2 regions of the Carnobacterium gallinarum DSM 4847 genome follow, and region 2 is predicted to be linked to the other one. Evidence: a T-box and tRNA genes for the amino acid it is inferred to sense, from the RefSeq annotation. Region 2 holds a T-box; the other holds one or more tRNA genes.
What was found. The T-box of region 2 lies ahead of ileS (isoleucine--tRNA ligase). A T-box ahead of a tRNA ligase gene usually reads a tRNA of that ligase, here a tRNA-Ile.
Positions count from the first base shown of each region.

Region 1: it has a tRNA-Ile gene. The T-box ahead of ileS (isoleucine--tRNA ligase) is inferred to sense a tRNA for this amino acid. The anticodon was not compared.

Region 1 covers NZ_JQLU01000005.1:77,489-83,877, forward strand. The annotation lists rRNA gene BR43_RS05325 (23S ribosomal RNA) at 1-2,233, opposite strand, end outside; tRNA gene BR43_RS05330 (tRNA-Ala) at 2,547-2,619, opposite strand; tRNA gene BR43_RS05335 (tRNA-Ile) at 2,656-2,729, opposite strand; rRNA gene BR43_RS05340 (16S ribosomal RNA) at 2,833-4,387, opposite strand; gene BR43_RS05345 (glycoside hydrolase family 13 protein) at 4,990-6,389, opposite strand, start outside.
Region 2 covers NZ_JQLU01000003.1:100,527-106,915, reverse strand. The annotation lists gene BR43_RS01430 (cell division protein SepF) at 1-444, shown strand, start outside; gene BR43_RS01425 (YggT family protein) at 464-727, shown strand; gene BR43_RS01420 (YlmH family RNA-binding protein) at 818-1,597, shown strand; gene BR43_RS01415 (DivIVA domain-containing protein) at 1,676-2,350, shown strand; T-box leader at 2,355-2,577, shown strand; gene ileS (isoleucine--tRNA ligase) at 2,653-5,439, shown strand; gene dapF (diaminopimelate epimerase) at 5,586-6,389, shown strand, end outside.

The DNA.
Region 1 (6,389 bases), on a different contig from region 2:
CAGTGGCGAGGGTTAGAGTGGTCATACAGCAAGGGTAGTATCCCACCAATGCCTCCATCAAAACTGGCGTCCTGATTTCTATGGCTCCTACCTATCCTGTACAAGCTGTACAAACACTCAATATCAAACTGCAGTAAAGCTCCATGGGGTCTTTCCGTCCTGTCGCGGGTAACCTGCATCTTCACAGGTACTATAATTTCACCGAGTCTCTCGTTGAGACAGTGCCCAGATCGTTACGCCTTTCGTGCGGGTCGGAACTTACCCGACAAGGAATTTCGCTACCTTAGGACCGTTATAGTTACGGCCGCCGTTTACTGGGGCTTCAATTCTGAGCTTCGCCGAAGCTAACCCATCCTCTTAACCTTCCAGCACCGGGCAGGCGTCAGCCCCTATACGTCATCTTACGATTTTGCAGAGACCTGTGTTTTTGATAAACAGTCGCCTGGGCCTATTCACTGCGGCTGACCAATTGGTCAGCACCCCTTCTCCCGAAGTTACGGGGTCATTTTGCCGAGTTCCTTAACGAGAGTTCTCTCGCACACCTTAGGATACTCTCCTCGACTACCTGTGTCGGTTTGCGGTACGGGCAATTTCTTTCTAACTAGAAGCTTTTCTTGGCAGTGTGACATCAGAAACTTCGGTACTTAAATTTCCCTCCCCATCACAACTTGTCCTTATAGTCGCAAGCATTTAACTCACGTCAAGACTTGTTGCTTAGACGCGCATATCCATCAGCGCGCTTTTCTTAGCCTACTGCGTCCCTCCATTGTTCAAACAAAAGAAACTGGTACAGGAATATCAACCTGTTGTCCATCGCCTACGCCTATCGGCCTCGGCTTAGGTCCCGACTAACCCTGGGAGGACGAGCCTTCCCCAGGAAACCTTAGTCATACGGTGGACGGGATTCTCACCCGTCTTTCGCTACTCATACCGGCATTCTCACTTCTAAGCGCTCCACCAGTCCTCACGGTCTAGCTTCGACGCCCTTAGAACGCTCTCCTACCATAGAACCAATGGTTCTATCCACAGCTTCGGTGTACTATTTAGCCCCGGTAAATTTTCGGCGCAGGGTCACTCGACTAGTGAGCTATTACGCACTCTTTAAATGATGGCTGCTTCTGAGCCAACATCCTAGTTGTCTAAGCAACCCCACATCCTTTTCCACTTAATAGTAACTTTGGGACCTTAGCTGGTGGTCTGGGCTGTTTCCCTTTCGACTACGGATCTTATCACTCGCAGTCTGACTCCCGGATATAAATCAATGGCATTCGGAGTTTATCTGAATTCGGTAACCCTAGAAGGGCCCCTAGTCCAAACAGTGGCTCTACCTCCATGATTCTTAATTCCGAGGCTAGCCCTAAAGCTATTTCGGAGAGAACCAGCTATCTCCAAGTTCGATTGGAATTTCTCCGCTACCCACACCTCATCCCCGCATTTTTCAACATACGTGGGTTCGGTCCTCCAGTGCGTATTACCGCACCTTCAACCTGGACATGGGTAGGTCACTTGGTTTCGGGTCTACGACCACATACTCATTCGCCCTATTCAGACTCGCTTTCGCTACGGCTCCGTCTTCTCAACTTAACCTCGCATGTAATCGTAACTCGCCGGTTCATTCTACAAAAGGCACGCTATCACCCATTAACGGGCTCTAACTATTTGTAAGCACACGGTTTCAGGTACTCTTTCACTCCCCTTCCGGGGTTCTTTTCACCTTTCCCTCACGGTACTGGTTCACTATCGGTCACTAAGGAGTATTTAGCCTTGCGGGATGGTCCCCGCGGATTCCGACGGAATTTCTCGTGTTCCGCCGTACTCAGGATACACAACAGAGTGAACTTTGTTTCAAATACGGGGCTTTTACCCTCTTCGGCAGACCTTTCCAGGTCATTTCTTCTACAAAACTCATTTATGACTCTTAATGTCGTGTCCTACAACCCCAACAAGCAAGCTTGTTGGTTTGGGCTCTTCCCGTTTCGCTCGCCGCTACTCAGGGAATCGAATTTTCTTTCTCTTCCTGCAGGTACTTAGATGTTTCAGTTCTCTGCGTCTACCTCTACTAGCCTATGTATTCAGCTAGCAGTAACATTCTATAAAAAATGCTGGGTTCCCCCATTCGGAAATCTTTGGATCAAAGCTTACTTACAGCTCCCCAAAGCATATCGGAGTTAGTCCCGTCCTTCATCGGCTCTTAGTGCCAAGGCATCCACCGTGCGCCCTTATTAACTTAACCTTATTTGTTGGTACTGCTTCAGTCTTCATTGTCTTGTTCTTTCATTCACTTCTTACGTACGTTAGTACGCTTCGAGGCTCATTGCAGTTCAATCCTAGAATTCTGTTGCATTCCTGCACAAATAGTTTGTGTGGAAGGTTTTATTGCTAAAACAATCCTGTTAGTTAATGTTTATTCATTATCTTACGATAAGAACTAATTAAAAAACTCATTTAAAACGCGGTGTTTCTCGGTTTCTTACTTAACTTACTTTTTTAATACAGTATCCAGTTTTCAAAGAACAAATTCAAGTAATCTAACAAAAGATTACTAATGGAGCCTAGCGGGATCGAACCGCTGACCTCCTGCGTGCAAGGCAGGCGCTCTCCCAGCTGAGCTAAGGCCCCTTGTTAAAGGTATTGTTTTTTTTAGAGTGAAACTAGTGGGCCTAAATGGACTCGAACCATCGACCTCACGCTTATCAGGCGTGCGCTCTAACCAGCTGAGCTATAGGCCCAACATATTAAGAGCTCTAAAAAAGATATATTTAATTGAGAAGTTAGACCTCTCAAAACTGAACAAAATAAAGACGAATGTGTTGGGTTCCGTTAATTCCTTAGAAAGGAGGTGATCCAGCCGCACCTTCCGATACGGCTACCTTGTTACGACTTCACCCCAATTATCTATCCCACCTTAGACGGCTGGCTCCTAAAAGGTTACCTCACCGGCTTCGGGTGTTACAAACTCTCGTGGTGTGACGGGCGGTGTGTACAAGACCCGGGAACGTATTCACCGCGGCGTTCTGATCCGCGATTACTAGCGATTCCGGCTTCATGTAGGCGAGTTGCAGCCTACAATCCGAACTGAGAATGGCTTTAAGAGATTAGCTTGGCCTCGCGACCTTGCGACTCGTTGTACCATCCATTGTAGCACGTGTGTAGCCCAGGTCATAAGGGGCATGATGATTTGACGTCATCCCCACCTTCCTCCGGTTTGTCACCGGCAGTCTTGCTAGAGTGCCCAACTGAATGCTGGCAACTAACAATAAGGGTTGCGCTCGTTGCGGGACTTAACCCAACATCTCACGACACGAGCTGACGACAACCATGCACCACCTGTCACTTTGTCCCCGAAGGGAAAGTTCTGTCTCCAGAATGGTCAAAGGATGTCAAGACCTGGTAAGGTTCTTCGCGTTGCTTCGAATTAAACCACATGCTCCACCGCTTGTGCGGGTCCCCGTCAATTCCTTTGAGTTTCAACCTTGCGGTCGTACTCCCCAGGCGGAGTGCTTAATGCGTTAGCTGCAGCACTGAAGGGCGGAAACCCTCCAACACTTAGCACTCATCGTTTACGGCGTGGACTACCAGGGTATCTAATCCTGTTTGCTCCCCACGCTTTCGAGCCTCAGCGTCAGTTACAGACCAGAGAGTCGCCTTCGCCACTGGTGTTCCTCCACATATCTACGCATTTCACCGCTACACGTGGAATTCCACTCTCCTCTTCTGCACTCAAGTTCTCCAGTTTCCAATGACCCTCCCCGGTTGAGCCGGGGGCTTTCACATCAGACTTAAAGAACCGCCTGCGCTCGCTTTACGCCCAATAAATCCGGACAACGCTTGCCACCTACGTATTACCGCGGCTGCTGGCACGTAGTTAGCCGTGGCTTTCTGGTTAAATACCGTCAGGGGATGAGCAGTTACTCTCATCCTTATTCTTCTTTAACAACAGAGTTTTACGATCCGAAAACCTTCTTCACTCACGCGGCGTTGCTCCGTCAGACTTTCGTCCATTGCGGAAGATTCCCTACTGCTGCCTCCCGTAGGAGTCTGGGCCGTGTCTCAGTCCCAGTGTGGCCGATCACCCTCTCAGGTCGGCTACGTATCATTGCCTTGGTGAGCCATTACCTCACCAACTAGCTAATACGCCGCGGGTCCATCCATAAGTGGTAGCCGAAGCCACCTTTCCTTCAAGAATCATGCGATTCCTGAAACTATGCGGTATTAGCATCCGTTTCCGAATGTTATCCCCCTCTTACGGGCAGGTTACCCACGTGTTACTCACCCGTCCGCCACTCACTTGGTTAGAAAGCAAGCTTTCCAACTTCGTGCGTTCGACTTGCATGTATTAGGCACGCCGCCAGCGTTCGTCCTGAGCCAGGATCAAACTCTCATATAAAAGTATGATTAAGACCGAAGTCTTATGCTCATTATCTTGACTTGCTAGCGAATATTTATTCACTTTTTTGCTTGTTCGCTTCAACCTTGTTGAAGCTCCCTACACATTTGGTTCGTCTTACTTTGTTCAGTTTTCAAAGGTCTAATTTGTTTCGTTTGTTGTTTTGACAACTTCTAAATATTAACACGTGGTCAATTCGTTGTCAACAACTTTTTCAAAATATTTTGAATAATTATTTCAGTGATGAATATTTATTCAATTGTCATTTCAGAAGTAAACTCTGTCGACTCTAAATATCTTATCATGTTTCAAAAGGCTTTGTCAACCGCTTTTCTAATAATTTTTGCAAATTATTTTAAGTGATTTTTTTGTTAACCGCTTTGACGACATCAATTACTATACCAAGTATTTTGTTTTTGGTCAACTAAAAGATGCATATTTTATACAAAAAAATTAAAACACGAACAATAGTTAATTGTTCATTAAAAAAACTCGGATAAATATTCAAAATATAAAGAATGTTCTCTGCATTTTATGAGTGTATGTTCGGAAAAAATAAATTAATAAAATTTACTTTTTCCGAATATTATCTCCTCTTACTTTTACCCTAAATGATAAACAATCACTTCATACGGTCTTAATTCTAAATTTTCTATATGAATAGATGCATCTGAATAGTTTTGTAAGAGAATTTCTTTAACTTTTTTTCCTTTATAATTGAAATTTGCTTTTGTTTCATAAAAATTTGCAACAACTAACCAAATTTCCTCTTGATATCTTCGTTCATAAACAAATAAATTGGAATCATTAGGATATAACTCTCGATAATCTCCCCAAATAACTAAAGGATTTTCTTTTCTTAGTTGGATTAGCTTCTGATAAAAGTAAAATAAAGAGTCAGGATGCTCAAGTTCATTTTCTACATTAATTTCTTTAAAGTTTGGATTTATACTTAGCCATGGTTCTCCTTTGCTAAAACCTGCTGCTTTGGTTTTATTCCATTGCATAGGTCGTCTAGCATTATCTCGTCCTTTTTTATTGATTGCTTTCAGAACTTCACTCTTTGAATAGCCTGCTTTTATTCTTTCATTGTACATGTTAATACTTTCAATATCATCTATCTCTTCTATAGAAGAAACTGGTGTATTGATCATCCCAATCTCTTCTCCTTGATAGATATAGGGCGTACCTTTCATTAAATGCAAAATTGCAGCCAACATCTTGCCACTTTTTATTCGATACTCTGGGCTATCATTTCCCCATCTTGAAATAATTCTTGGCAAATCATGATTGTTCCAAAATAAACTATTCCACCCTTCTGTTCCCAGTGAAGTTTGCCATTTTGAAAGGACTTCTTTGAGTTTTATGAAATCTAGTGGTTGGCTATCCCATTTACTCTTTCCCGGTATTTCATCTAAACTGATATGTTCAAACTGAAAGACCATGGATAATTCTTTACGAGCAGGATTGGAATAAAGCTTTGCAATTTCTGGTGTAGCTCCCCATGTTTCCCCTACCGTTAACACATCGTATTTACCAAATGTCTCCTGATTCATTCGTTGCAAATAGTCATGGAGTTTTGGACCATTCCCAGTAATCTCTCGATCCGGTATTTTACCAATTAAGTCGATGACATCCATTCTGAAACCACCAATTCCTTTAGCTAGCCAAAAATTCATTAATTTCCAAACTTCTGCTTGAACAACAGGATTCTCCCAGTTTAAATCAGGTTGTCTTTTACTAAATAAATGCAAATAATATTGATTAGAGGTTGTATCAAACTCCCATGCTGATCCACTGAAAATAGATTGCAGTTCATTAGGTGCTCCTCCTTTAACTGGATCACGCCAAATATAATAATCACGATATGGATTGTCTTTGCTTTTTTTAGCTTCACTAAACCATGGATGCTCATCTGAGGTATGATTAACGACTAGATCCATTACAATACGAATATTGCGTTTTCGAGCTTCTACTATTAACAAATCCATATCTGACATTG
Region 2 (6,389 bases):
GAATATGACTATGAAGAAGAATATGAAGTGGCTAGTGAAGAGCCAGCTGCTAAAGCATCTGTTCAACCTCAAGTTCAGGCTTTTAATGAAACAAAAAAAGCTACAACATTAAATCGTGGAAGTAACCAAAAAAATAATAAAGTCGTTGCATTAAATCAAGGAGCATTGCAACAACAATCTAAAATTGTTGTCTTTGAACCTCGTGTTTATTCTGAGGTCCAAGAAGTTGCTGATTTGTTAATGAATGGTCAATCAGTTATTTTGAACTTTAATCGAATTGAAGAAGATCAAGCAAAACGAATTGTTGATTTCTTAACGGGAACGATTTATGCGATCAATGGTGACATTCAAAGAGTCGGTGATGAAATCTTTTTATGTACCCCCCACAATGTGGAAATTGATGGCATGTTAACTGAAATGATGCGCGATAAAGAATTTTACTAGAATTGAGGTGTGTCATTAAATGTTTGAATTGTATTATGTTATTGCAAGATTAATTAATGCGTATCAAGGCATTATGGTAGTTTATATTTTATTATCATGGTTACCAGGTGCTTATGATTCAAAATTTGGTCAGCTATTGAGTAAAATTTGTGAACCTTATTTATCTATTTTCCGTCGGTTTATTCCGCCTCTTGGAGGAATTGATTTTTCTCCGATTATTGCATTTTTTGCTTTAAATTTAATTCAAAGAGGAATTGCCGCAATTCTTTTAGGCTTTTCATAAAATGATTTAACTAAAAATTAGCTTGAACTAGTCGATCACTCTTTCATCTTTTTTTAAGAGTGATCAGTATCAATAATGGGGGTGTTTGGAATAATTGAAAATGTATATCAGCATTTTAGAAAGGAAGAACGCCCTTTTATTGATGCTTTAAGTGATTGGATTCATGAAGTAGAGAATCAGTATACACCTTACTTGACTGTTTTTCTTGATCCTCGGCAAATGTATATTGCTGAGTCATTGGTTGGAAAAGGTGACTTGAAACTGCATATGTTTGGTGGGTACGAGGCAGCAGAACGAAAACGGGTATTTATTTGTCCAGATTATTATGTGCCGACTCAAGATGATTTTACTATTGAAATTTGTGAAATTCGTTACCCTAGTAAATTTGCTAAGCTTTCTCATGGTAAAATATTAGGAACATTAATGTCTGTTGGAATCAAGCGAGAGTATTTTGGCGATATTATTTTTGATGGTGAACGGTGGCAATTTTTTGTTGATAGCGGTATGAAAAACTATATCGAAAGTCAAATTGAAAAAATTGGTAACGTTTCTGTAAGAATTGAAGATCGAAGCTATACAGAGCTGATTACTCCAATCGATGACTGGACCTTGGTTCATGATACGGTGTCATCCTTACGATTAGATGTGATTGTTTCCAGTTTATTTAATATTTCTAGGCAACGGGCTAAACAATTAGTTGAGGCTGGAAAAGTTAAATTGAATTGGGCAGAGCAACTTCGTCCTGATTTTGAGCTAGGTTTATTGGATATTGTATCCGTACGTGGATTTGGTCGAATTCAAATTAAAGAAATTGAAGGCAAAACAAAAAAAGACAAATGGCGAATTTTATTTGGTATTTTATCTAAATAAATGGACATTTCTTGTAGAATTTTGATTTGTAGATTATAATGAAGAAACAACAAAATAAAATGTATGGAGGTGTCTTAAATGGTATTAACTCCGTTAGATATACATAACAAGGAGTTCCCTGTCAAGATGCGCGGTTATGATCAAGACGAAGTCAATGATTATTTGGATCAAATTATTAAAGACTACGAAATGGTTTTAAAAGATAAACGTGAATTGGAAAAGAAATTGAAGTTCAGTGAAGAAAAAGTTGAGCATTTTAATAATTTACAAGATGCTTTAAATAAATCAATCATTGTAGCTCAAGAAGCAGCGGACCGTGTTAGAGAAAATGCAAACAAAGAATCACGTATGATTACATTAGAGGCTGAAAAAAATGCTGATCGTTTATTAGATGAAGCAGTAACAAAAGCTCGTAAGATTACTTTTGAAACAGACACCTTGAAAAAGGAAAGTCGTGTCTTTAAACAACGATTGCAGTTATTAATTGAATCACAATTGGAGATGGTTAAAAATAATGAGTGGGATGAATTATTACAAGCTCCTACGATTGAAGCCATTGAAATTCCAACATTAAAAGATGTTCTATCTGGTTTACCAAGTAGTTCAACAGATGATGAAGTGATTGAAGAGGAAATTAATAAATTATCTGCTTTAACGAGTTTTGACGATGTAACCGATGTGGACGATGAGAAAGAATCATTTGAAATTGAGGGTACACTAGCAGCAATTGAATTACCAGAAGATAAAGACTAAAATAAAAAAAATGTTGAATAGAACAGAAAAACGATTAAATACTAAGTAGCGAACTAGTGCCCGGTGAAAGACTAGTCAGTCCCTTTAATGGTTAGATCCTCTATGAGTGTTGAATTGAACCAAGCAACTTAGTAAATTCAGTCGTTTAATTGGCGTTAACAATTACTTGAGAGAAAGAAGCAATTCTTTCTGAACTTGGGTGGTACCACGAAGATTTCGTCCCTCTATTTGGAGGGGTGAAATCTTTTTTTTGTAGAAATAAATAACTAAAAAATAACTAAAAGTTGAAGGAGAATTTAATGATGAAAATGAAAGAAACATTACAGTTAGGGCAAACAGAATTTCCAATGCGTGGCAATTTACCTGTTCGTGAAGAGCAATGGCAGGCAGATTGGAAAACGGTTGACATGTATGGTCAACGTCAAAAATTAAATGAAGGCAAACCAACATTCGTTTTACATGATGGACCTCCATTTGCAAACGGAAATATCCATATGGGGCATGCTTTAAATAAAATCAGTAAAGATATGATTATCCGTTATAAATCAATGTCTGGTTTCCGTGCACCTTATGTTCCTGGTTGGGATACTCATGGTTTACCAATCGAACAAGTATTAACAAACAAAGGAATCAAACGTAAAGAAATGTCATTAGCAGACTATCGCCGTTTATGTGAAAAGTATGCTCTTGAACAAGTAGATATTCAACGTGAAGATTTTAAACGTCTTGGTGTAGCTGGTGAGTGGGATCATCCATACATCACATTAACTCCTGACTATGAAGCAGCACAAATTCGTGTATTTGGGAAAATGGCTGAAAAAGGTTATATCTATAAAGGCTTAAAACCAATCTATTGGTCACCGTCAAGTGAGTCTTCATTAGCAGAAGCAGAGATTGAATATAAGGATGTAAAATCGGCTTCTATTTATGTTGCTTTTAACATTGTGGATGGGAAAGATATTTTAGACCAAGATACAGCTCTTGTTATTTGGACAACTACGCCATGGACAATTCCAGCTAACTTAGGAATTTCAGTAAATCCTGAATATACCTATGTAGTTATTGAAGCAGATGGTCGTAAATTTGTTGTTGCAAAAGATTTATTAGAAACAGTTACAACTGAAATTGGTTGGGAAAATGTTTCAATTCTTAAAGAATTGAAAGGTTCAGATATGGAATATATGACTGCTCAACATCCATTGTATGAACGCACATCGTTAGTAATGGTTGGCGATCATGTTACTTTAGAGGCTGGTACAGGTCTTGTTCATACAGCTCCAGGACATGGGGATGATGACTTTATTGTTGGTCAAAAATATAAATTAAAAGTATTGTCACCAGTAGATTCTAAAGGTTGCTTTACAGATGAAGCACCAGGATTTGAAGGAATCTTCTACGATAAAGCGAATAAATTAATTACAGAAGCTTTAGATGAAAAAAATGCTTTATTAAAATTAAACTTCTTTACTCATAGCTATCCACATGATTGGCGTTCTAAAAAACCAGTTATCTTCCGTGCAACACCACAATGGTTTGCATCAATTGATGATTTCCGTAGCAATATTTTATCTGCTGTTGAAGGTGTAAATTGGACTCAAAAATGGGGAATGACTCGTTTATATAACATGGTTCGTGATCGTGGCGATTGGGTAATTTCACGTCAACGTGCTTGGGGTGTACCTTTACCAATTTTCTATGGTGAAAATGATCAGCCTATTATTACACCAGAAACCATTGAACATGTAGCAAACTTATTTGCTGAACATGGTTCAACTGTATGGTTTGAACGTGAAGCAAAAGACTTATTACCAGAAGGTTTTACCCATGAGTTTAGTCCAAATGGAGAATTTACAAAAGAAATGGATATTATGGATGTTTGGTTTGATTCAGGTTCTTCACATCAAGCAGTTTTAGCAGCTCGTCCTTATTTAACGTATCCAGCAGATATGTATTTAGAAGGTTCAGATCAATATCGTGGTTGGTTTAACTCAAGTATTACAACAAGTGTAGCTATCAATGGGATTGCACCATATAAAACAGTTCTTTCACAAGGAATGGTATTAGATGGTGAAGGTCGTAAAATGAGTAAATCATTAGGAAATACGATTTTACCAAGTAAAGTAATTAAACAAATGGGAGCAGACATTATCCGCCTTTGGGTTTCTAGTGTTAATGCTGAAGCCGATGTACGTGTATCAGATGAAATTTTAAAACAAGTTTCGGAAGTATACCGTAAAATCCGTAATACAATGCGTTTCTTATTAGCTAATACCTCAGACTTTAAGCCAGCAGAACATGCAGTTGGATACAATGATCTACGTTCAGTAGACAAATACTTGCTTGTTCGTCTGAATCAATTAGTTAAAGCAGTAGAAGAAAATTATGAAAACTATGATTTTTCTTCAAATTATCAATTAATTACGAATTTCTGTACAGTTGATTTGTCGCAATTCTATTTAGACTTTGCGAAGGACGTTGTTTATATTGAATCTGAAAATGCTTATGAACGCCGTGCAATGCAAACTGTCTTCTATGAAGTATTAGTGAAAATGACTAAACTATTAACACCAATCTTGCCTCATACAGCTGAAGAAGTTTGGAATTTCTTAGATGAAGAGGAAGATTATGTTCAATTAGCAGAAATGCCAGCGGTTGTTGATTATCCAAATCAAGGAGAATTATTGGATATGTGGGATGCCTTTATGGATGTTCGTAATCATGTTCAAAAAGCACTTGAAGAAGCTCGTAATGAGAAGAAAATTGGAAAATCTTTTGAAGCAAAACTAGTGATCTATCCAACAGAACAAACAAAAGTTCTATTCACGGCTTTAGATAGTAATTTAGCTCAATTGTTGATTGTTTCTGATTTAGAAATTGCTGGCGAAAAAGCGACAGCTCCAGCAGAAGCATTGCAATTTGATGAATTAGCAATTGTTGTTGAAAAAGCTCACGGTGAAACTTGTGATCGTTGTCGTGCAGTCAAGGAAGATGTTGGAAGTCATGCTGATGCTCCAACTTTATGTGATCGTTGTGCAACAATTGTAGAAGAATTTTATCCAGCAGCATTGGAAATAACTGACGCTGAATAAGTCAGTTATTTTACCAAAATAAACAGAAAAAAGAAGTTCTTTTATAGGAACTTCTTTTTTTTTATGATATGATAGTATCAATTAAAAATACAAGATATCGTGAGTACTTAAAAAATAAAGAATACAATTAAAGGAGCTATGAGAAGATGCAAATACAGTTAACAAAGGTTCATGGTTCAGAAAATGACTTTTTTATTTTAGATGAAACACTTTTAGAGCGTCGATTAATAGAGGAAGAACTGATTCAATTAACAAAAGTCTTAACAAATCGTCAAACAGGCTTACTGAATGGAGCTGATGGGGTTCTTTTAGTTGGAGCAACGGATCATCCAGAAGCAACGGCTAAAATGCGTGTTATTAATAATGATGGCAGTGAAGCGAGTATGTGTGGCAATGGATTACGTACAGTCGCTCGTTATCTTTCAGAAAAAAATAAATTAGATTATTTTAAAGTTGAAACATTACATGCTGACTTAGTTGTACAAACAGCTGAAGAGATTGGAAAAAATGTTGCAACTTTCCAAGTAGAGATTTCTCCTGTTTCCCTGCACACATCAACCTTGCCATTAAACATTGCCGAAGACACAATGATTAACCAGCCTTTTCCTGAATTAGCAGAAGGGTTACTATTTTCAGCAGTAGCAGTTCCAAATCCACATTTAATAAGTTTTGTCGATCATGAAACATTAAATGGACCACTATTAGAAAAAATTGCTATGTTTGTAAATGGAAAAAATCCTTATTTTCCAGATGGAGTAAATGTTAGTTTTGTTGAAGTGTTAGGCAAAAATCAGATTTTTGTTAGAACTTATGAGCGCGGCGTTGGTTTTACAAATGCTTGTGGAACTGCAATGTCAGCTAGTAGCTTGATGTATGTTTTATTAAAAGATGGTGAATTTGATAAAAAAATCTCTGTTTATAATCCTGGTGGAATGGTACAAACCCTTGTT